Regions from separate parts of the Cytobacillus sp. FSL R5-0569 genome, predicted to be linked through region 2. Evidence: predicted binding sites of a transcription regulator. Region 2 holds the regulator's gene; each other region holds the start of a gene.
What was found. The regulator LexA, encoded in region 2, represses DNA repair genes until DNA is damaged. The targets are predictions, from matches to a motif close to CGAACATATGTTCG.
Positions count from the first base shown of each region.

Region 1: parE (DNA topoisomerase IV subunit B) is a predicted target of LexA. The motif match lies at 3,934-3,947, and genes of this name have one in related genera.
Region 3: MKX78_RS19490 (YolD-like family protein) is a predicted target of LexA. The motif match lies at 3,580-3,593, and genes of this name have one in related genera.

Region 1 is NZ_JBBOWW010000001.1:2,264,698-2,272,373, reverse strand. Features, by position in the region: gene parC (DNA topoisomerase IV subunit A) at 1-1,728, opposite strand, end outside; gene parE (DNA topoisomerase IV subunit B) at 1,725-3,701, opposite strand; gene MKX78_RS11765 (CoA-binding protein) at 4,031-4,444, opposite strand; gene plsY (glycerol-3-phosphate 1-O-acyltransferase PlsY) at 4,759-5,361, shown strand; gene MKX78_RS11755 (ATP-binding protein) at 5,737-6,846, shown strand; gene brnQ (branched-chain amino acid transport system II carrier protein) at 6,934-7,676, opposite strand, start outside.
Region 2 is NZ_JBBOWW010000001.1:2,036,062-2,043,737, forward strand. Features, by position in the region: gene MKX78_RS10560 (methionine gamma-lyase family protein) at 1-833, shown strand, start outside; gene MKX78_RS10565 (MerR family transcriptional regulator) at 1,017-1,427, shown strand; gene glnA (type I glutamate--ammonia ligase) at 1,469-2,803, shown strand; gene MKX78_RS10575 (hypothetical protein) at 3,088-3,378, shown strand; gene MKX78_RS10580 (hypothetical protein) at 3,648-3,989, shown strand; gene MKX78_RS10585 (hypothetical protein) at 4,258-4,599, shown strand; gene MKX78_RS10590 (hypothetical protein) at 5,039-5,224, shown strand; gene MKX78_RS10595 (DUF4257 domain-containing protein) at 5,835-6,119, opposite strand; gene lexA (transcriptional repressor LexA) at 6,316-6,963, opposite strand; gene yneA (cell division suppressor protein YneA) at 7,095-7,427, shown strand; gene MKX78_RS10610 (YneB family resolvase-like protein) at 7,442-7,676, shown strand, end outside.
Region 3 is NZ_JBBOWW010000001.1:3,844,231-3,851,906, reverse strand. Features, by position in the region: gene MKX78_RS19515 (M15 family metallopeptidase) at 1-663, shown strand, start outside; gene MKX78_RS19510 (hypothetical protein) at 919-1,500, shown strand; gene MKX78_RS19505 (hypothetical protein) at 1,525-1,824, shown strand; gene MKX78_RS19500 (hypothetical protein) at 1,873-2,064, opposite strand; gene MKX78_RS19495 (hypothetical protein) at 2,206-2,889, shown strand; gene MKX78_RS19490 (YolD-like family protein) at 3,219-3,548, opposite strand; gene MKX78_RS19485 (hypothetical protein) at 3,654-3,878, shown strand; gene MKX78_RS19480 (LexA family protein) at 3,871-4,092, shown strand; gene MKX78_RS19475 (helix-turn-helix transcriptional regulator) at 4,103-4,312, opposite strand; gene MKX78_RS19470 (FtsK/SpoIIIE domain-containing protein) at 4,482-5,810, shown strand; gene MKX78_RS19465 (replication-relaxation family protein) at 5,758-6,327, shown strand; gene MKX78_RS19460 (hypothetical protein) at 6,324-6,740, shown strand; gene MKX78_RS19455 (N-acetylmuramoyl-L-alanine amidase) at 7,453-7,676, shown strand, end outside.

The DNA.
Region 1 (7,676 bases), 230 kb from region 2:
CATGTCCTTCCAGCGGATGTCAGGTAATTGGTGCACAGGACAATATAAGTAGCTGCCTTTATTCGTAAATAGAAGTAGAACATCCGTTGTATTCATCTCTAGCTTTGTTAATAAACGGTCGGATTCCTTCATCGCTAAATCTTGTCCATTTGAAGCTGAATAAGAACGCTGGCTTGTCCGCTTAATATACCCATCTCTTGTGACAGTAACAATCACATCTTCATTTGCTACAAGAACTTCTAGGTTAATTTTAATTTCTTCTATTTCTGCTTCAATTACTGTTCTTCTATTGTCTTCAAATTTCTTCTTCACTTCACGAAGTTCTTTTTTAATCACTGATGCGAGTTTCTTGTCACTGGCAAGAATCGATGTGAGTTCCTCTACTTTGGCCGCTAATTCCTCTGCTTCTGCACGCAATGCAGTGATATCTGTATTCGTCAAACGATATAGTTGTAATGAGACGATCGCTTCTGCTTGAGGCTCTGTAAATTGATACTCTCTCATTAAATTCTCTTTCGCGTCACGCTTATCTTTTGAAGCACGAATCGTCGCAATGACTTCGTCTAATATAGATAATGCCTTGATTAGGCCTTCAACGATATGCTGACGTGTTTGAGCCTTTTCTAAATCGAATTGTGTTCTACGTGTGACAACCTCTTTTCGATGGTCAATGTAGGCATCTAGTAGGGGGACTAGACCCATCGTTTTCGGATGACGGTTATGAATAGCCACCATATTAAAGTTATACGGGATTTGCAGATCAGTATATTTATATAAATAATGTAAAACCCCTTGTGGGTCAGCATCCTTCTTTAATTCAACGACAATTCTTAGCCCTGTACGATCCGTTTCATCACGGACTTCAGCGATTCCTTCGATTTTACGATCGAAGCGAAATTCATCCATTTTCTTCACTAAGTTCGCTTTATTTACTTCATAAGGGATTTCAGTAATGACTATTTGCTTTCTACCACCACGAATATCCTCGAAATCTACTTTACCACGGATAATAATTTTACCTTTGCCCGTTTCATAGGCTTTCTTAATGCCTTCTACACCTTGTATGATTCCACCGGTAGGAAAATCAGGTCCTTTTATATACTGCATTAAATCATCGACAGTACTTTGTGGACGATCCATACGATGAATAACAGCATCAATAACTTCTCCAAGATGATGAGGTGGGATTTCCGTTGCATATCCGGCAGAAATCCCTGTTGATCCATTTACAAGTAAGTTGGGATAACTAGCTGGTAAAACGGTTGGTTCATTCGAAGTATCATCAAAGTTCGGAATAAAATCAACCGTTCTTTTTTCAATATCATTTAAGAGTGCAGAAGAAATAGAAGATAATCTCGCCTCTGTATACCTCATCGCAGCAGGTGGATCATTATCGATACTACCATTATTGCCGTGCATTTCAATAAGAAGCTTGCGCAACTTCCAATCTTGACTCATACGCACCATGGCATCATATACAGAGGAGTCACCATGTGGGTGAAAATTACCAATCACATTACCGACCGTTTTTGCCGATTTTCTAAAACCTTTATCATGCGTATTACCTTCAACATGCATGGCATATAAGATACGACGCTGCACGGGCTTAAGCCCGTCTCTCGCATCAGGTAATGCTCTATCTTGTATAATATATTTACTATATCTGCCAAATCGGTCACCAAGGACATCTTCTAACGGCAGATCACGAAATTGTTCTGCTTTGTTCATGAATCTAACTCCTCAAGCGTCGAAATGTTTTCATTTTCTAAAATACTGCCATCTTCTTCTAATCCGAATGCGACATTTGTTTCAATCCATTTCCTCCGTGGTTCAACTTTATCACCCATTAAAGTGGTAATTCTACGTTCCGCTCTCGCAGCGTCATCAATTTTCACACGGATGAGCGTTCTCGTTTCTGGATCCATCGTTGTTTCCCATAATTGGTCAGCATTCATCTCACCAAGTCCTTTATAACGCTGAATAATATAGCCTTTACCAACCTTTTTAATCGTATCAGGAAGCTCTTCATCACTCCATGCATACTCTATTACTTCTTTCTTTCCAGAACCTTTACTCACTTTGTACAATGGTGGTAAAGCAATATAGACTCTACCTGCTTCTAGTAACGGTTTCATATAGCGGTAGAAGAAGGTCAGTAAGAGCACTTGAATATGGGCTCCATCGGTATCAGCATCCGTCATAATAATCACTTTATCGTAATTAATATCTTCAATCGTAAAGTCACCACCGACACCCGCTCCAACAGCGTGTATAATCGTGTTTATCTCTTCATTTTTAAAGATATCTGCGAGCTTTGCCTTTTCAGTATTTATTACTTTACCTCTTAATGGCAATACTGCTTGAAACCTTCTATCGCGCCCCTGCTTTGCTGAACCACCCGCAGAGTCACCTTCTACTAAATATAATTCGTTTCTTTCTGGGTTACGTGATTGAGCAGGTGTCAATTTCCCTGACAGAACCGCTTCAGCCCGTTTCTTCTTCTTTCCGCCTCTAGCGTCTTCCCTTGCTTTACGTGCTGCTTCTCTTGCTTGAAAAGCTCTAATTGCTTTCTTAATTAATAAAGAGCTTGTATCTGGATTTTCTTCAAGGAAGTAAGAGAGATACTCTGATACAACAGCATCGACAGCTGAACGCGCTTCGCTTGTTCCGAGCTTGCCCTTTGTTTGTCCTTCAAATTGTAACAGTTCTTCGGGTACACGTACTGAGACAATCGCCGCAAAACCTTCTCGTAAATCAGTTCCTTCTAAGTTCTTATCTTTCTCTTTTAGAAGCTGAACTTTACGGGCATATTCATTGAACACCCTAGTCATCGCTGTTTTAGCTCCAGCTTCATGTGTCCCTCCATCTTTCGTACGAACATTATTAACAAAAGAAAGGACATTTTCTGAAAAACCATCATTAAATTGGAAGGCAAAATCAACTTCAATACCATTATGCTCCCCTTCAAAACTAACTACTGGATGGAGCGTATCTTTTTCTTCATTTAGGTACTGAACAAATGCTTCAATCCCATTTTCATAATGATAAATCTCTTTAAGATCATGACGTTCATCCGTTATCTCGATTTTCATCCCTTTTAAGAGAAAAGCGGATTCACGTAATCGTTCACTTAGCACTTCAAAATTATATGTAGTTGTTGAGAAAATTGTCGGATCTGGTTTAAAGTGGATCGTTGTCCCTACTTGATTCGTTTTACCAACCTTCTCAAGCGTGGTTACTGGCTTTCCGCCGTTTTCAAACCGCTGTTCATAAACAAGTCCATCGCGTTTAATTTTAACGACTAACCATTGTGATAAGGCGTTAACAACTGAAGCACCTACACCATGAAGTCCACCACTTGTTTTGTATCCACCTTGGCCAAACTTTCCTCCAGCGTGCAACACAGTCAATATGACTTCGGTTGTAGGTTTGCCCATCTTGTGCATTCCGGTCGGCATTCCTCGACCTTTATCTTGAACACTAATTGAATTGTCTTTATGTATTTTGACAATGATATGATCGCCGAAACCTGCAAGTGCTTCATCTACAGCGTTATCGACTATTTCGTATACAAGATGGTGTAGCCCTCTTGCATCCGTACTTCCAATGTACATTCCGGGACGTTTTCTAACAGCTTCTAATCCCTCAAGTACTTGTATGGCATCATCATTATAGTCAAATACTTCCTGATTTTTTGCCACAAGCATTCCCCTTTCATCTCTTCAAAAACCATCTATTGTCTATCAATCCGAGTCGGCAATAGAGTTTGATTATATCATAACCGCGCCTTTATGCACCTCTCTACAATAGATATCGGTTTATTATTCCATTCTTATTCACTATATTCCTTCTTATCATGCGAGTCGTATGCATATATGTTCCCCATTGTAACATGCATTAAGATCATGTATATACTGTTGCAAGAGGTGAATAAGAACAAACGTTCTAATAATTATATCATATTTATACGTCTAAACCGCATATGAAAGAAAAAGCATGAAATCAATGTCATGATCCCATGCTACAAATGTTATTTTGTTAGCGCATGCTCTACTTTAATGCATCGATCCATGATCACGGTATAACCAGCATCACTTAACTGCTGAAATACGTCTTCATCTACAACACCTAGCTGAGTCCAAAAAATGGGACAATCAATATTTTGAAATTCACTCGCAAGACTTGGCAAATATTCCGAACGTCTAAAGACATTAACAATATCCACTTTGCCTTCTATTTCAGCTAATGATGCAACCGCTTTTACACCTAATACTTCCTTAACTTTGGGATTAACAGGGATGATTTCGTAACCACTTTTTTGCATGGCTTCACTTACCATATAGGATGTACGATTAGGTTTATCACTTAAACCTACGACGGCAATCCTCTTTGCTTGTTTTAACATCTTTCCGATTTCAGTTCTTGATGGGTTTTCTATACTCAATACATTCACCTCTTATTTTGAACTCTACACTATTTTATCTGAATTAAAGTATAAATGCGAATAGATCGCAATGCTGTTCTTTCTGACATACAGCTTCATCTTTTTTATAAAGCTTTCCTTTTCGCTAAATATCACGTAATCCACTTAACAAAAAAGTTCTTTTCTACTAATTTTAATCATATATCTATTTAACATTCGTTTCATACTAGGGTAATCTTTGCAATTGAAAAGATAATTTAAAAGCAACATAGTACATTCACTTATTTACGTGGTACAATATAAGAACTGTATTTTTATTCCGTGGGGGAGAGTTTATGACATTTGAAGTAATCATCGTTTTTCTTATTGCTTATTTAATTGGTTCCATTCCATCTGGATTAATCATTGGTAAAGTGTTTTATGGCATTGATATTCGTGAGCATGGTAGTGGTAATCTTGGTGGGACAAACACTTTCCGAACGCTAGGAAAAAAAGCAGGTTTTACCGTTACACTGGCCGATATCCTGAAAGGTACCATAGCTGCTGGATTATTACCAATCTTCTTTGATATAGATATACATACAGTAATTATAGGAATTTTTGCTGTTATTGGCCATATGTACCCGATATTTGCAGGATTCAAAGGTGGTAAAGCTGTTGCTACATCTGCAGGTGTTGTGCTGGCGTTCGTGCCCGTCATGTTTGTGGTAATATTAGCTGTATTTTTCATCTCACTTCTCACTACTAAATATGTTTCATTATCATCAATGATTGCTGGTATTGCAGGATTGATTTATTCACTCATTCTTGGTGATCCAATTTTAATCATAGTGATTGCCTTAATGACATTGTTCATCATTTATCGACATCGTACAAATATTAAAAGGATTATCAATAAAGCCGAACCAAAAGTCAATTTATTTAAAAAGAAAAGTTAACATTCAAAAGACAGCGTTATAGAATGCTGTCTTTTCTTATTTATTCATTTCTATACTAGGTAGATCGAAGCTATAATTTTTTCTAGTAATCTATCTTTTTTACAATTCCTAAAAAATTCCTTTAACGAATGAAAACGGTGATTGAAAGCCATTGAATGACTTTGGTATGATAAGATTAATAAGTCCATCATTGCGATTTAATTAAAAATATGACATTTTAACTCATATACATAACAAGAAAAGTAGAGATGATTCGTGTTTTTTTCTCAATATACATGTTTTTCTAACATATAATGCAATTTCTTCTAATAGAATAAAAGAGAATGACATTAGATACTACTTCCACATGACAAACAATGGTAAGGATGATAAGAAATGAAATTAACTGAGATTGTCTTAAAAGAACTACCATTTCCATACTTCTTAATTGACAACAATAATCACGTGGTTTCAACATCTATAGTTAATCAGCATACAATCATTGGTACCCCATTCACACAATTAATGAATTACGAAGATGTCGAACAATTTAATGAAATACGCAAGAAAAAAGCAGTTCTTAATTTACAGCTATTTTTCGGAAACGGTTATCACAATTATCGCGTCTATACGATTCCTGAGGAAGAATCATGTCATTTATTTTGCTACCCCTTATTTCATTCATTATCTACTGATCATAATTATCAAACACAACAATTAGAGCAGAAACTCCTCAGATTTAGCTTAGAACTAAATGAAAAAAAGAAAATCATTCATGAAACTGCGTCTCAGATTAATGAAGCTAATTTCACAAATGAGTACGCACAAAATTTAAGTACACTTGCAGCATCGATGGCACATGAAATACGTAACCCGCTTACAACAGTTAAAGGTTTTTTACAATTGTTAAAACCCTATCTCAATGAGTCAGGGAAAAATCAATATGTTGATATTGCTCTAGATGAGATTAATCGTGCCAATGATATTATTCATGAGTTTCTAAATGCAGCAAAGCCAACAGACAATATTAAAGAACGTATTTCTATTAATAAACTTGTTCACGATACTTTCCTGTTGTTTCAGAGTGAAGCGATTTTAAAGAATACTGCACTCTCCTTCCAATTATCAAAAGACGATCCATATATTTATGGTAATGCCAAACAATTAAAACAAGTACTAGTCAACTTAATTAAAAATGCACTGGAATCATTTGATACACAAGAGCAGCATCAAGAAAATACGATTAATATCTCTGTTAGAAGGACAGCTGAAACATGTTTAATCGTTATAAAGGATACTGGTTTCGGAATGAATGAAGAGACATTAGAAAAGCTTTTTCAACCTTTTTATTCTACTAAATCGACGGGCACAGGCATTGGGTTATCCATTTGTAAAAGAATTATCGAACAACATAATGGCTGGATTAACATTTCATCTGAAATGAATGTTGGTACAACGATTAAGATTACTTTACCGCTCGATAAAGAAAATACATACAGCAATTGAGAGATTAACTTCACATATCCGAATGATCTGGCATCGTTTTATAGCAAAAAAAGAAGCCTCCGTTTTAGTCGGAGGCTTTTTTTCTTATTAAATTAATTGTTCTTTTTCATCCTCAACTTTTTTATTTTGAAATAAACCAATGATTATTCCTAGAACCGCTCCTAAAAATGCAGGTACTAACCAACCTAACCCTACATCATATAATGGAAGAATACTAGTGAATAGATTATCTACTGAGGCAATCGTATATCCTGCTGCTTTAAAGCCATCAAAGATACCAATAATAAACGTAAATAACATACTCATTTGGTAAACAGATTTCTTACCATTAAACAATGGGTGTAAAAACGTAAGGATTAATAATACAATCGCTAATGGATAAATAGCTGTTAATACCGGTACTGAAATAGCAATCAATTGACTTAATCCAAAATTAGCAATCGCTGCACTAAATACTGAGAAAACAATAACAAACGTATTATAGGAGACTTTAGGAATGATTTTACTAAAATAAGCTGCACATGAAGAGATTAAACCAATACTAGTCGTTAAGCATGCGGCTATGACAATAACACTTAGTATAACTCCTCCAAATGAGCCGAAATAATGCCCGGAAACTTGAGATAAAACCGCCCCACCGTTTCCTAATATACCTAATTGAGAAACACTACTAGCACCAATATAAGAAAGTGAGCCATAAATCACAGCAAGCAAACCGGCTGAAATTAATCCTGCTTTAATCACTGAAAGCATCACTACTTTAGTTGATTGAACGCCTTTAGAACGAATGGCATCAATTACGATAATTCCGAATACGAAAGCAGCAAGGG
Region 2 (7,676 bases):
TGCAAGAGGATGGTACTGTTGATTTTGAGGTACTCAAAGAAAGAATGACATCCTCAACAAAGATGGTTGGTATACAACGTTCAAAAGGTTATGCGGAAAGACCATCATTTACAATAAATGAAATTAAAGAAATGATTCATTTTGTTAAGTCCATCAACCCTGAAGTCGTTATCTTCGTCGATAATTGTTATGGTGAATTTGTTGAAGAAATGGAACCTTGTCATGTTGGTGCCGATTTAATGGCCGGTTCCCTTATTAAGAACCCAGGCGGTGGATTGGCGAAAACGGGTGGTTACATTGTTGGAAAAAAAGCCCTTGTTGAAGCGTGCTCTTATCGATTAACTTCCCCTGGCATTGGAGCGGAAGCTGGAGCCTCACTATATAGTTTACAGGAGATGTATCAGGGTTTTTTCTTAGCCCCCCATGTAGTAGGACAAGCTTTGAAGGGAGCGGTTTTTACAGCTGCAATTCTCGAATACTTTGGGATGAAAACTAATCCAAGATGGGATGCAGAGAGAACAGACCTTATACAATCAGTACAATTTGGTGATGCTAAAATGATGGTTGCCTTTTGTCAAGCGATTCAATATGCTTCCCCAATCAACTCTCACGTTACTGCCTATCCAGCATATATGCCAGGATATGAGGATGATGTCATTATGGCTGCGGGTACTTTTATTCAAGGAGCAAGTATTGAGTTAACAGCAGACGGACCTATTCGGCCCCCGTTTGAAGCATATGTTCAAGGCGGATTAACCTATTCTCATGTAAAAATCGCCATTTGTACAGCGTTAGACCAATTATTAGAGAAAAAACTCATTCAAAAGTATTAATAAATATAGGGAAAGGAGGCGGATATACGCTGCCTTCTTTCAGTATTAGGAAAAAAGTTTGAAAATTTCATGATTTCCATGTGATAAAACATAACATTTTGTTGACAGATTATCTAACACGACATATAATAGGATATAAGATACAAAGAAATTAAAAGTAAAAGAATGAAGGAGGAGAGATGGTTGACTGGAAGTGAAATACGTCGTTCCATGCCGCTCTTTCCAATTGGCATTGTGATGCAGCTGACTGAGCTAACAGCAAGACAGATTCGCTATTATGAAGAACACCAATTGATTACTCCAGCTAGAACGGATACGAATAGAAGGCTATATTCATTGAATGATATTGATAAATTGCTAGAGATCAAAGATTTAATTGATCAAGGTGTCAATATGGCTGGAATAAAGCAACTATTCACAGTGAAACAACAACAAGAGATGGATGAACAAGCATTTAAGAAGCAAGAAGAAAAAGTGAGACACGATTTGTCAGATGACGAATTGAGAAAGCTTTTGCGTAAAGAATTTATGCAAGCAGGTAGGTTTACTCGATCGTCTTTAAGACAAGGTGATTTATCACGCTTTTTCCATTAAAATAAAAAATCTTTTCTTGACTTTAAAGGAGGAAACACAAGGTGGCAAAATTCACTAAAGAAGATATCACACGAATTGCTGAAGAAGAAAATGTAAAATTTATCAGATTACAATTTACTGACATTTTAGGAACAATTAAAAACGTAGAAATCCCAATTAGTCAGCTTGAAAAAGCTTTGGACAATAAAATGATGTTCGATGGTTCCTCAATTGAAGGTTTCGTTCGCATTGAAGAATCAGATATGTATTTATTCCCAGACTTAGACACATGGGTAGTCTTCCCTTGGACAGCTGAAAAAGGAAAAGTTGCACGTTTAATCTGCGATATTTATAATCCAGATGGTACGCCATTCGCGGGAGACCCTCGTAATAACTTAAGAAGAATCCTTAAAGAAATGGAAGACCTCGGCTTTACAGATTTTAACCTTGGACCAGAACCAGAATTCTTCTTATTTAAGTTAGATCAACAAGGTGAACCAACTTTAGAACTTAATGATAATGGTGGTTATTTTGATTTAGCTCCAACTGATTTAGGTGAAAATTGCCGTCGTGATATCGTTCTTGAGCTAGAAGAAATGGGCTTTGAAATTGAAGCTTCTCACCATGAAGTGGCTCCAGGGCAACATGAAATCGATTTTAAATATGCTGATGCACTTACAGCATGTGATAACATCCAAACATTTAAATTAGTGGTTAAAACAATTGCACGTAAACACGGTTTACACGCAACATTTATGCCAAAACCATTATTCGGTGTGAACGGATCAGGTATGCACTGTAACGTTTCATTATTTAAAGATGGTGTAAATGCATTCTATGATACAAAAGGTGATTTAGAACTTAGTGATACAGCACGTAATTTTATTGCAGGTATCATTAACCATGCACCAAGTTTCACAGCTGTAACAAATCCAACAGTAAACTCTTTTAAACGTTTAGTGCCTGGATATGAAGCTCCTTGTTATGTTGCTTGGTCTGCGAGAAACCGTTCACCACTTATTCGTATCCCAGCATCACGTGGTGTCAGTACACGTGTAGAAGTACGTAGTGTTGACCCAGCTGCCAATCCATACCTTGCAATGGCTGTTCTTCTTAAGGCTGGATTAGATGGTGTGAAAAACAACCTAACACCACCAGCTCCGGTAGACCGTAATATTTATGTTATGAGCAAAGAGGAACGTGAAGCTGAAGGTATTAAAGATCTTCCAGCTACACTTTATAGCGCGCTAGAACTTCTTAAACAAGATGAAGTAATGGTTGCTGCACTTGGTGAACATATTCTTGAGCACTTTATTGAAGCAAAAGAAATTGAGTGGGATATGTTCAGAACGCAAGTTCACCCATGGGAACGCGAGCAATATTTACAAATGTATTAATAGATAATACCAAAGTGGTTTTTCAGACTGTAGGTAAACTCGGTGTAATCGAGGTACCTACAGTCTTTTTTTATTTGAAAATATAAGAGGTGAGGATCATCCTGGAGACGTTTATTATGAACCTCTTTACATTTAATTTATAGAAGTAGCCTTAACATCTGATTTTTCATAAAAACTTAAGAAGATGTAATATAAAATGGTCTTTTAACAAGGTAATATAGCCCGTACAACTCTTCATCTTCCACATATAGTATTAACATAATCATAGAAAGGAGGATGAGAATATGGGATATAATAATCAAAACTATTCAGACTCATACGGATATGATCATAATGATTGTGGCTGTGATGAGTTCTTTAGGAACATTTCCCGTGGTGAGGATGTGAAAGTATTCCTTAAAGGTGGCGGCCATGTGTTCGGAGAGTTTATCGATGTTCGTGGGAATTTAGTTTTCCTAGCAAAAGCTAACTGTAATCGTCACGATGATCGTCACAAAGATTGTTGCAACAAGAAAGATCGTGTAAGGATTACTACGATCTGTTGTGATGATATCATTGCAGTTGAAACTCGATAGTAAGAGTCCTTTTTATGAGTCTAAAAGAAGTTCTTGCAAGGGGTATAACTGCTTCGTATCATCATTCAACTAATTAATAGAAAACTAAAAAGGGTCTCAGATAAAAGCAGCCATAATGGCTGCTTTTTTATTTTTGCTAGGATAGGTTTGAAAATAAAACAGGTCCACAGAGAAAAATAAAATGGTCTTTCAACAGGGGGATATAGCCCGTACAACTCTAAGACCATCCACATATAGTATTAACATAATCATAGAAAGGAGGAAGAAAAATGGGATGTAATAATAATTTCTATGGAAGAGGCTCAAGATATTCAGACTCATATGACAACAACAATCACGGTTGTGGTAATTACAGTAAAAACGACAATAAGGATTGTGGCTGTGATGAGTTCTTTAAGAATATCTCCCGTGGTGAGGATGTGAGAGTATTTCTTAAAGGCGGCGACCATGTGACAGGAGAATTCGTTGATGTTCGCGGTAATTTAGTTTTCTTAGCAAAAGCTAACTGTGATCGTCACGATGATCGTCACGATGATTGTTGCGACAAGAAAAATCGTGTAAGAATCACTACGATCTGTTGCGATAATATCGTTGCAGTTGAAACACGATAGTTAGGAGTTTCTTTATTGTGTCTTAGCGGATGCAAGGGCTATAACTGTTTAGTATTAACATTCAACTTGGTATCTATTTAATAGATACCAAAAATCGAGTTCAAAGCAGCCATAAAGGCTGCTTCTTTATTTTAGTTAGATAGGTTTGACAACAAAAAGAAGGTCCACAGAGAAAATAAAATGGTCTTTTAATAGGATGATATAGCCCGTACACCTCCTTTATTATCCACATATAGTATTAACATAATCATAGAAAGGAGGAAGAAAAATGGGATGTAATAATAATTTCTATGGAAGAGGCTCAAGATATTCAGACTCATATGACAATAACAATCACGGTTGTGGTAATTACAGTAAAAACGACAATAAGGATTGTGGCTGTGATGAGTTCTTTAAGAATATCTCCCGTGGTGAGGATGTAAGAGTATTTCTTAAAGGTGGCGACCATGTGACAGGAGAATTCGTTGATGTTCGCGGTAATTTAGTTTTCTTAGCAAAAGCTAACTGTGATCGTCACGATGATCGTCACGATGATTGTTGCGACAAGAAAAATCGTGTAAAGATCACTACGATCTGTTGCGATAATATCGTTGCAGTTGAAACACGATAGTTAGTAGTTTCTTTATTGTGTCTAAACAGATATGTATGCAAGGAGTATACCTGTTGAGTATTAACATTCAACTTGGTATCTCTATATTAGATACTAAAAAGAGTCCAACCAAAGCAGCCATAACGGCTGCTTCTTTATTTTAGTTAGGATAGGATAGCAAATTAAAAGATAGAAACAAAGAGAAAATAAATGGTCTTTTAACAGGGGGATATAGCCCGTACACCTCCAATACCCTCGACATATAGTATTAACATAATGATAGAAAGGAGGAAGAGATATGGGATATAATAATTGTTTTTTTGGAAGAAGACCAAGATATTCAGACTCATATGGATATGACAACAACAATCACGGTTGTGGTAATTACAGCAAAGACGACAATAAGGATTGTGGCTGCGATGAGTTCTTTAAGAACGTTTCCCGTGGTGAGGATGTGAGAGTGTTTCTTAAAGGTGGCGGCCATGTGTTCGGGGAGTTTATCGATATTCGCGGTAATTTAGTCTTCCTAGCTAAAGCAGACTGTGATCGTCACGATGATCGTCACGATCATTGTTGTTGTGACAAGAAAGCTCGTGTAAGAATTACTACGATCTGTTGTGATGATATTGTTGCAGTTGAAGTATAAGGAACTTAGGAACCCCGTAAGTTGAGAGTGCTTTTACTGTGTTTTAATGGAAGCTTATATATGGGAAAATAACTATTGCTGAAACTAAAAGGCATCTTCAAATACCGTTTTAACGGCTGCTTCAGACTGTAGATAAACTCCTTAAATGAGTTTGTCTACAGATTTATTTATTAATAATAGGAAGAAAAAATATAAGTAATGATGCGGATAGTCGAAATCAATGAGAAATAGTTACTTTAAGCGATTTAGTACTTGTGGGTTATTGGGTATGTAAAATCAAGGGGGGCAATTGATTCATTTATGAACTGAATTTAAGGTGTATGTATGATGAAGTAGGTCGTTCAAGTTACCAATCAATTGAATAATTGGCATTTAATCATCCTAGCTATTTGTTTTCATGAAAAATGCTTTAATATTTATTTACCCATAAAACATCATGTCAAGTAGTAGGTATCAAATTTAAAAACATTAGCTCGTATTGAATGGATGAACAGTACTTCAGGAGAGTGGTTCTATGGGCTAGAATAGTAGGTAAAAAGCGAAGTTGTCTAAATAAAATTTGTTCTTGTTATATACAACAAAAAACCGTTCATAAGAACGGAATAAAATTTTATTCTTGATCTTTTACTTTTAGGGTATCTAATAATTTTAAGATACCCTCACCTCCCATACCAGATACGAGAGAGATGATGAAAACAGCAGTGGGGGAATCCGGTGTTGTTGTCACAATGACAAATACGGCCGCCAGTCCTCCTAGTAAGATGTCTTCTAAGAACCCTAAATAAATGAATTTTTTCGTCATCCGTGGCTTGACTAGTTTGCCTAATCTCTGCAAATGTCCTGCAACACCGACAATTCCACCAATCAACGCAGCGAAGAGAATGTTCATTAACATTTTTCCTTCACACTCCTAAAGCCGAGATTTTTTTGCGACCTTAGGTTGATTCTTGGTGTAAATTTCATTATAATATATTTTTGTCTCGATGTAATGATTCTATTTTACTGAATTTTTCAAATTTTATAATTGTATGAGTAACATATAAAGATAATTGCAAACTATTAAAAAGGAGTGTCAATAATGACACTCTTTTTTAATGTATTTGACGATAAACACCAATAACTTTGCCTAAAATAGATACATTGTGCAAGATAATCGGCTCCATAGTAGGGTTTTCTGGTTGCAAGCGGATAAAGTTCTTCTCTTTAAAGAATCGCTTAACGGTGGCCTCATCATCTTCTGTCATAGCAACCACGATTTCTCCATTATTTGCTGTTTGTTGCTGCTTGACTATGACATAATCACCATCTAATATGCCAGCTTCAATCATACTTTCTCCCATAATTTCAAGCATGAAGATATTTTCATCACTCGGAGCCATTCTTTCAGGTAAAGGGAAATATTCCTCAACATTCTCAATCGCAGTAATGGGGTGACCAGCAGTAACCTTACCGATAATAGGTACGTTCACCGTTTGCACTTTAGGTATTGGGTTGCTCTCTTCTAGATTTAATACCTCAATGGCACGGGGTTTTGTCGGATCTCGACGAATAAGACCTTTACTCTCTAGTCTGGCTAGATGGCCATGTACGGTTGAACTTGAAGCAAGTCCAACAGCTTCACCTATTTCCCTAACGGAAGGTGGATAACCTTTTTGTTTTACTTCATCTTTTATAAAATTCAATATATCTTGCTGCCTCTTAGATAATTTCACGCTATCACGCACCTTCGTCAATTTCATTAAGATTATTATACCATCAGTAGTAAATAGATACAAACATAAGTTCGAATTTTCTTATTGACAGAAACAAATGTTCGCATTATACTAAAATTATTAAATCGAACATATATTCTATTCAGGGGTGGCAATTAATGATAAAACAATTGTGGAATTCTTATAGTTATGCTATTATTCTTATCGCTTTTAGTTTCGGTATGGTTTTCTTATTATTTTTGAACACTGGTAATGCAAATCAGGAGGAATATGTAAAAGTTGAAGTAAAACAAGGAGATTCTTTATGGAAAATAGCGGAGGAGTTTAAAGATGCCCATAATATGTCTTCTAAAGACTTTGTTGCTTGGGTAGAAGAATTTAATCATATACATTTAGGTAAAATACATCCTGGTGATACGGTATATCTTCCCATTACAAATGGTGAAATAATATCTGAAACAAATTTAGCTAGTGTGATATTAGAAGACTAAAGGAATGAAAGAGAATGAATGTAATTATATATTGCAGGGTGAGTACGACGAAGGATACCCAGGAAACGTCTCTTGCTAGACAAGAAGAAGAACTTTTACATTTAGCGAGAATGAAGGATATGAATGTAGTTGAAGTCATACGTGAGAAAGCAAGTGGCTATGATTTAGAAAGAATTGGTGTGTTGCAATTATTGGAGTTACTTAAACAAAATCAAGCAGAGGCTGTTCTTATTCAAGATGAAACCAGGA
Region 3 (7,676 bases), 1.8 Mb from region 2:
TTTGTTCCTGTAAATTCAAAAGGTGAAACACTTTGGAATGGATATGGTGCAGCCGATGTAAAAAAAGCTATTAAAGAAGCTAAGCGCCTTGGTTTTGAGTGGGGTGGAGATTGGAAAAGTTTTATTGATAAGCCACACCTTCAATTTATTTATAAAGGTTATGGAACAGATACGTTTAACGGTTCAAATGTGGATACTCCTTCTAAAGGTGAAGGTACTAAGCCATCTAATATTGCTACAAGTATTGTGGATTACCTTAAATCAAAAGGGATTGATTCTTCATTCTCTAATCGAAAGAAGTTAGCTAAACAATATGGAATCAATGATTATGAAGGAACACCAGAACAAAATATACTTTTATTAGAAAAATTACAAAGTGGCGCTAAGCCTGTAGAACCAAGTAAACCAAAGGAAAATAAGCCAAAACCGAAAAAAGAATACGTAACATTACCAGCATCAGCAAAGACATGGAGAACATACAAACTTAATGTAGCACCTGTTAAAAAGAACTCTGACTGGTCACTCACTCCTGCTGCGTTTGGCGGGTTAACGTACGAGATTCTTGATAAGCCTCAAGCAAATGTCGTGACGATTAAGACTTCTAGAGGTAAACGTAATATCTATGTTGGTTCTGATACAAGCGCTAAGATATTTAAAAAGTAATAACAAAAGCCCTTCTTAATTGAAGGGCTTTTATTTTGTTAGCAAAATGATTTACATATATAGATGTTTTATTAAAAAAATTAATAACTTAGGTTGTATTGTGTAGTTGTTGATTTAATAGTATCTATTATTAATATTTAATTTTTTTAAAAAATAAAAATAATATATTGACAATAATTACATTTTTCTGATATTTAAATTTTGTACAATAATTACAAGATTTGTACAAATCATACATAGAATGGAGAAATTAGGTTGAAGAAAACATTATTAACATCAGCAGCATTTATCTTAGGTTTATCAGCAGTAACACCAGCATTTGCAAATGGAGTAGAAAATCAGCAGACAGAAAATGCAGTTAATTATGAAGAATCTGTAGAAAATCAATTTACTTACGTGTATAATGGGGTTGAGTTTACTGGGAATACTGAATTAACTGAGGAACAGTTAGCAGGCATGTATAGTAATGTAGTATCACCAGAACCAAAAATCACACCATTTGCAAATGATTCCGGTGGTAGCTATGTTTCTGTTATTGCACCAACTTATAAAACTTATAATAATGCAGGAGTAAAAGCAGCTGCAGAAATACTAGTATCATCTATCGTAGCAAAGTCTGGTGGTAAATTAACAAAGTCAGTAATTTATACTTGGACTTTGGGAAGAGTTCAATCATGGGCGAGCTCAATTAATAAAACTTATGTTGGTGGTTGGGTTTCAAGTTCATATGTAAATGGTGAGAGAAGATACTATGAAACTATGACACGTTATAAAAATAGTAATTACACTTCCCCTTCATCAGTACAATATTATGATGTTACTTTGCATTGGAAGTAATATTTTTTAAAGGAGTTATGTAAAATGCAACAATCTATCAATAATACATCAGATTCTCAGCAAAAAAAGAAATACACCACGTTTGTAAATTTTGTGGTAATTACTCTATTAATAAGGGTTTTCCCTTTTTTTGAGAATGCTTTCGCTAATACTTATTTAATTTGGATAGTATTGTTGGGTTTAGTAGTAATAACTGTTGTCGAGAAACTTGATGTAGCAGATAAAGTTAAAAATCTGTTTGTAAAGTATAATTTAAACTTAGTCATTGTATATGTTATATATATAAGCCTTTATTTTATTTTATCGGTTTATATTTTTAATTAAATGAAAAATAATAAAAAGGTGCCTCATATTAAAGGGGCACCTTTTCGATTAATCAATTTTATTTGGACTTTTGATTACTTCAAATGCTTTCTGTAAGGTTTCTTTTATTGTACTACCTTCAACCTTTATTCCACCTTTGTCAGATGTTCCAACAATGGTAACTGGCCTACTTTGAGCAAGGATATAGTATTTATCACCTTTCTCATCAGTGACGGAAACATATATATCCTCTGGTTTCATGACAAACGTCTCCTTTAGATAGTTATTATACTAGGTATATAATACCTAATTTGGTAGATTTATATTTTTTTATTGAATAATTCTAAAAATTGTAATAATATTCGTTATGTAAAATATACCATATTAGGAAGAGAGAGAGAAATGAAAAAAGAAAAATTATCTAGAGTTTTAAAGGGGTTAATGGTTTTTGCTTTATTATTTTCTTTATTAGGAAACATACCAGTAAGAGTTAATGCAGAAGAGCAAGAGATCGATATTGATTTCGATAATATTGAATTAACTGCTGAAGAAGAATTACTTGCTGAAGAATTAGCTTCTGAGTTAGAATTTCTTGTTGAAGAGGGAGCAATAATTGATGAGAAGAATGATATTTTACTAGGATTTGACGAAGATGTACTTGATGAAAGATATTCTGGTAAGGAAGAATATCAAGATATCAAGAATACATTAATTGCCTCAGGAGCATTTATTGATAAGAATGATCCGGGAAATGGTGCAGGTAATGGAGGTGGTAATGGAGGAGATAATGATGTTGAGCCTCCTGAAATTGAAATAATGGCTCTTAAAAAGGAAAATCCTAAATTTACTGCAGCTGTTAATTCTTGTATTAAGGACAATTTAAAAAGTTCTTTTGGATTATGGGTTACTCAGTTTACTGCTGAGGGTGTTGTAGGTATGATTAAAAAAGGCCAATATAAAAAAGCTGCTAAAGCCATTATAAAACTTGGTGTTAAGGCCACAGCTCTGGGGACAGGAATAATGCTAGTTTGGATGGTTGCAAATTGTGAGGACAAAGCGTTAAAAAAACACAAAAAATGGCTTTGAAAAAATTAATTTAAAAGGCGAGGATTATGAAAAAATTTAGTACATTAATGGTTTCTTTTCCTATAGGTTACTTTGTACTAGCTACATCTTGGTGGTACTTTAAAGGAATGCCAGAAAAAATATATGATATAACATCGTATTTAGGGTTTTACTATATGTTTGCTTCAGTATCTATATATATAGATATAAAGATTGATCAAAGGAAACAAAAAAAAGCACAAATAGAATGCAAAAGTGAAGGGAATCATAATTGAAGAAATACTTTTGTATTAACTAAGGTAGCCAAGAAAATTTATTGGCTACCTAGTTTTATTATTTTAATAGACTATCTAGACCCTTTCGACTGATATCACTTCATCAATGTGAAATTTTAAGATTCTTAAATTGTTCGTTTCCAAGTGAATGTACATATTAATATGATCAATTTTATCGACAATTCCCTCATAAGTTTTCGTGATCCCATCAACCCAAATTGTCATTTTGATTGTAAGGGTGTAGTTTAATGATTCCATCGTTATTATCTGTATTTCCTGAAGTTCTTGCTCATCTAGTTGTGGCTTCTTTATCTTTTCATATTCACGTGGTATCTGTTTGAGTAATTCGGTGTGTTCACTCATGAAAAATCCTTGCCATTTCATCTTGCCGCGATCCTTTAACATATCCATTCACTCCTTATGAACTAATTTTATACAAACATTTGTTCGAAAACAAATTGAAATAGAACGAATGTTCCTGTAAAATTATGTTTAAAGGAGCTGGTAAGAATGAACCACTTGTTTAAATACTCATTAAACGAGCGTAAACCAATTGAACTGATTTATTTAAATAATTCTGGAGAAATCTCTTATAGGTTAGTCATCATACGGAGAATTAAAGTAGATAATGTTATGGTTTATGACTTGCAAAAGCAACAGATGAGGACATTTAGCATTGATGGAATCTTATCAGTAGCAAAACCAAAAAGACAAAGAGGGGTCAATTATGCGTAAACTAACAACTAGACAAAGAGAAGTGTTAGAAACATTAGAAAAATACGTTGCAAAAAATCATTATCCGCCTTCATATAGAGAGTTAAGCGCTTTGGTTGGACTAGCATCTTCATCCACTATAAGTGGGATTTTAAATAAATTACGAGAAAACGGTTATGTAGACTGGAAAGATGGAAGACCGAGAACATTAAAAGTAATTAAGACCGCCTCATAAAAAGGTGGTCTTAATTTTTGTTTTCTTCTGTAAGTTCGCCCCACAAGTCTTCAACAGTGGTATTGAGCGCTCGTGCAATTTTAATAGCGTTTTGTACATACGGTAATGTTTCCCCTTTTACTATTTTGCTATAAGTGCTTTCAGTAATTCCTACCTTTCTAGCTATAAAAGCTTGAGAAACTCCATGTTCTTTATGCCATTTTCCAAGTTTATTCTCCATTTATATCACCTAAGTGTAATATTCAACAACGAACATGATTGTCCTTTAAAGATTTATGGAATAGGACAAAAACGCATTATCATACGCTATATCATTCGGCAAGATATTCGTTTTCAAATTCGGCTGCCGCACATTAATGCGAACTCATGGACAATAGAAGGTAAAAAGGGTGACGCAGTCCTATCAAGTGACGTTTATCTTGCAACTATTACTACGTAATACAAAAGGAGATGGTGGTGTGATTTTTGAAATTGTATCGACCACTTTAATGGGGAGTTTAGCAGGTTACTCATACCTCAAAAAAGCCGGCCTAACTTACGATTCTGACAAGATACAGAAGATATTTAATAACGCTGGTCTTTCAATCAGGGAAGAAGGAAAGGTAAAAACGATTCGCCTACAAAAGAAAAGGAAAATCGAAGGAGGAATGGAGTACATCTACCAGTTACCTCTAGGTATGTCATCAAAGGATGTAATGGATAAGGCACATGTATTGGAGGATGGTTTAAATATTAAAGACAACTCGATTGATTACTCCTATACTGATTTGTTATCTCTCAAGCTCAATAAAGACATTATTAAACAGATCAAAAATTTAGGTGAAAAACCAAAAAAGAAAAAGGAAATCGAAATATCGTTTGATGGCATGTTGCGTATTAAAGTTTACAATCAGGGATTTGCAGAAAAGTATATATGGGATGATAGCCTATTAAAGAAAGATACCTGGTCCATACCAGTCGGCCATACAAGGACATCAATCATACATCATAATTTTGACAAAGATAAACACCTTATCATCGCTGGCGCCACTGGTTTTGGGAAGAGTGTGTTTCTAAAGTTGGCAGTCACAACACTTATAGCACAACAACCAGCACACACACATTTACATCTTATAGATTTAAAAGGTGGCTCAGCATTTCAACGATTCAAAAATCTGAAACAAACAGATAATTTTGCACGTGATCCAGAAGAAGCTAAACAGATATTACTAACCATTGATGAACAGATGACTAAGGAGTACCAATCTATTGTAGATAAAGGATACGAGGATGTAACAGAGGCAGACATCAAGGAGCGACACTTTATCTTCATTGATGAAGCAGCAGACTTAACTGATCATCCGGTTGCTATGGATGCAATAACAAGTATAGCTCGTAAGGGGAGGGGAGCAGGATATTATTTGATTTATGCCACACAATATCCTAGTGCTCAATCTATTCCACAACAAACAAAACGTAATATACCTATTCGACTTTGCTATGTACTAGATGATGCTACAGCATCGAATACTGCACTTGGTCAGACAGGTGCGGAACAATTACCGATGATACCAGGTAGAGGCCTATATAAAAATGTAAAGACTAATACCATTCAAACACCATTCATCAGTAATGATGAGATAACTAGACAGGTTTCGCCATATCTGGCGAAGGAGGTTATTAAATTTGAAGAATCAACAACGAATCGAACAGATACTTTTAAGCTTGAAGAAATGTGATTATCTCACTCGGGAGCAATTGCAACGAATGCATAAGCTTGGCAAAGATCGCAACGCTCAAAAAATTTTAAGAAATATGAACCAATACTTATCTCATTTTTCGGAAGATAGAAAGAAAGTTTATTATTTAAATACATCAGGTCGTGAGTTTGTTCAAGCTGATAAAGTAAGAAAGAAAACAGCACAAGTCAATCACTTTCTAATGCGTAATGACCTATACATTTCACTCGGTAGACCTACCACATGGCGCAATGAAGTCAAAATAACCCTCAACAACATTTCCCTCATATCTGACGCAGCTTTTATACTTAATAAAATTCACCACTTTGTAGAAATAGATAATAAACAATCCATGCAAAAGAATGTACAAAAGATAAAAAAATACAGAAAGTTATCTACATTTAATCCACAATTTCAATTAGTTTGGGTGACGACTACTTTATATAGAAGAAACCGGTTAGAAAAGCTATGCGAAGGTATGAATTTTAAAATCTACTTATGGGAGGATTTAAAATGAAAACTCAAACGATGTCCGTTAACGAATTTATGTCTGGTTCTTATAAAAATAAAGAGAAAAAGAGAAACTGGAAAGGTGTTAGAAGAATAGGCACATCAATTGCCGTTCCCTTAATTATGGCAAAACCAGCGTTTGCTGCATCATCCGAAGCCATACCAGTAGGAGCTACTGAGTATCTTGGTGATAAGTCACTTGAGATATTGGCACACGCATTAGATCCGTTAGTTGGTTTGATGGTTGCATTGAGTTTCCCTATTTCTTCGGTTGTTGTAATTGGTTCGTGTTTTTTCTTCATGTTAGGGAAAAGTGATAGAGCATGGACTGGTATTCAGAATGGAGCGCTTGGATATGTGCTTATACAAATTATGCCGATGCTGCTTAAGGTATTAAAAGAAGTTGGCAGTGCAATTTAATATATAATAGAAGAAACTAATTATTTTATTTTAGAAAGAGTGTTCAAACGTGCCGATTTCGTGCCGATTCGAATTGAAAAAGTATGAATTCTATTAAAAGGTATAACTTATTTATTCAGATAAACTCCTATTTTTAAAATGATATGAAAAGGATAGAAATCCATTTTTAATCAAGTTCGAGATGGAAGGTTCAATTGGATAAATGCTTAAAACCCTTATTATTTAAGGGTTTTTTGTTTGGAGTAATAGAGGGAAAATACGTTCGTGCCGATTCAGATTATTTTCTCGTTTATTTTTAGTATATGAGGCGAACTTTTTTAGTTCGTCTTCTTTTTTTGAGTTTAAGTCAGAGGTTATTTAGTTTAATCAGTCATGCTACTTTTTCATAATTGTCTACAGAGTGAGATGCATGCAAGGAATTTCCCCACCCAAAAACAGCAAGTCGTTCGTTTATTGTCATAATTTTTGAATGTCGATTATGTTTTTAGGTTACTACGCTATTTTGGGAAGCCAAATGCATTTGCATTAACAACACGGTTGAAACAATAGAGTAGCAAATGCGTCTTATATACCTAGACCAGTAATTTGCTCATTATATTTTTACTCCTCCATTCTATAGAAAAAATAGGCTTTCTATATGTATTTTTATGAAGGGCTGTCCACACGGGCAGTCCTTTTTACTTATATATTATAGAAAGGAGAGTGTTTTTATATGGTTAATGTGATAAAGCAGCTGGTATCTCAGGAAGTGGTTAATCAACGCTCTTATGGTAAAGGGAACAAAATTCAATATATAACACCACATCAAACAGGAAATATGGGAATCGGAGCAAATGCACAGATGCACGCTAATTTACAGTCGAACTTAAATGCAAGACAAGCTAGTTGGCACTACCAAGTGGATGATCGCATGGTAATTCAGTCATTTGAAGATGA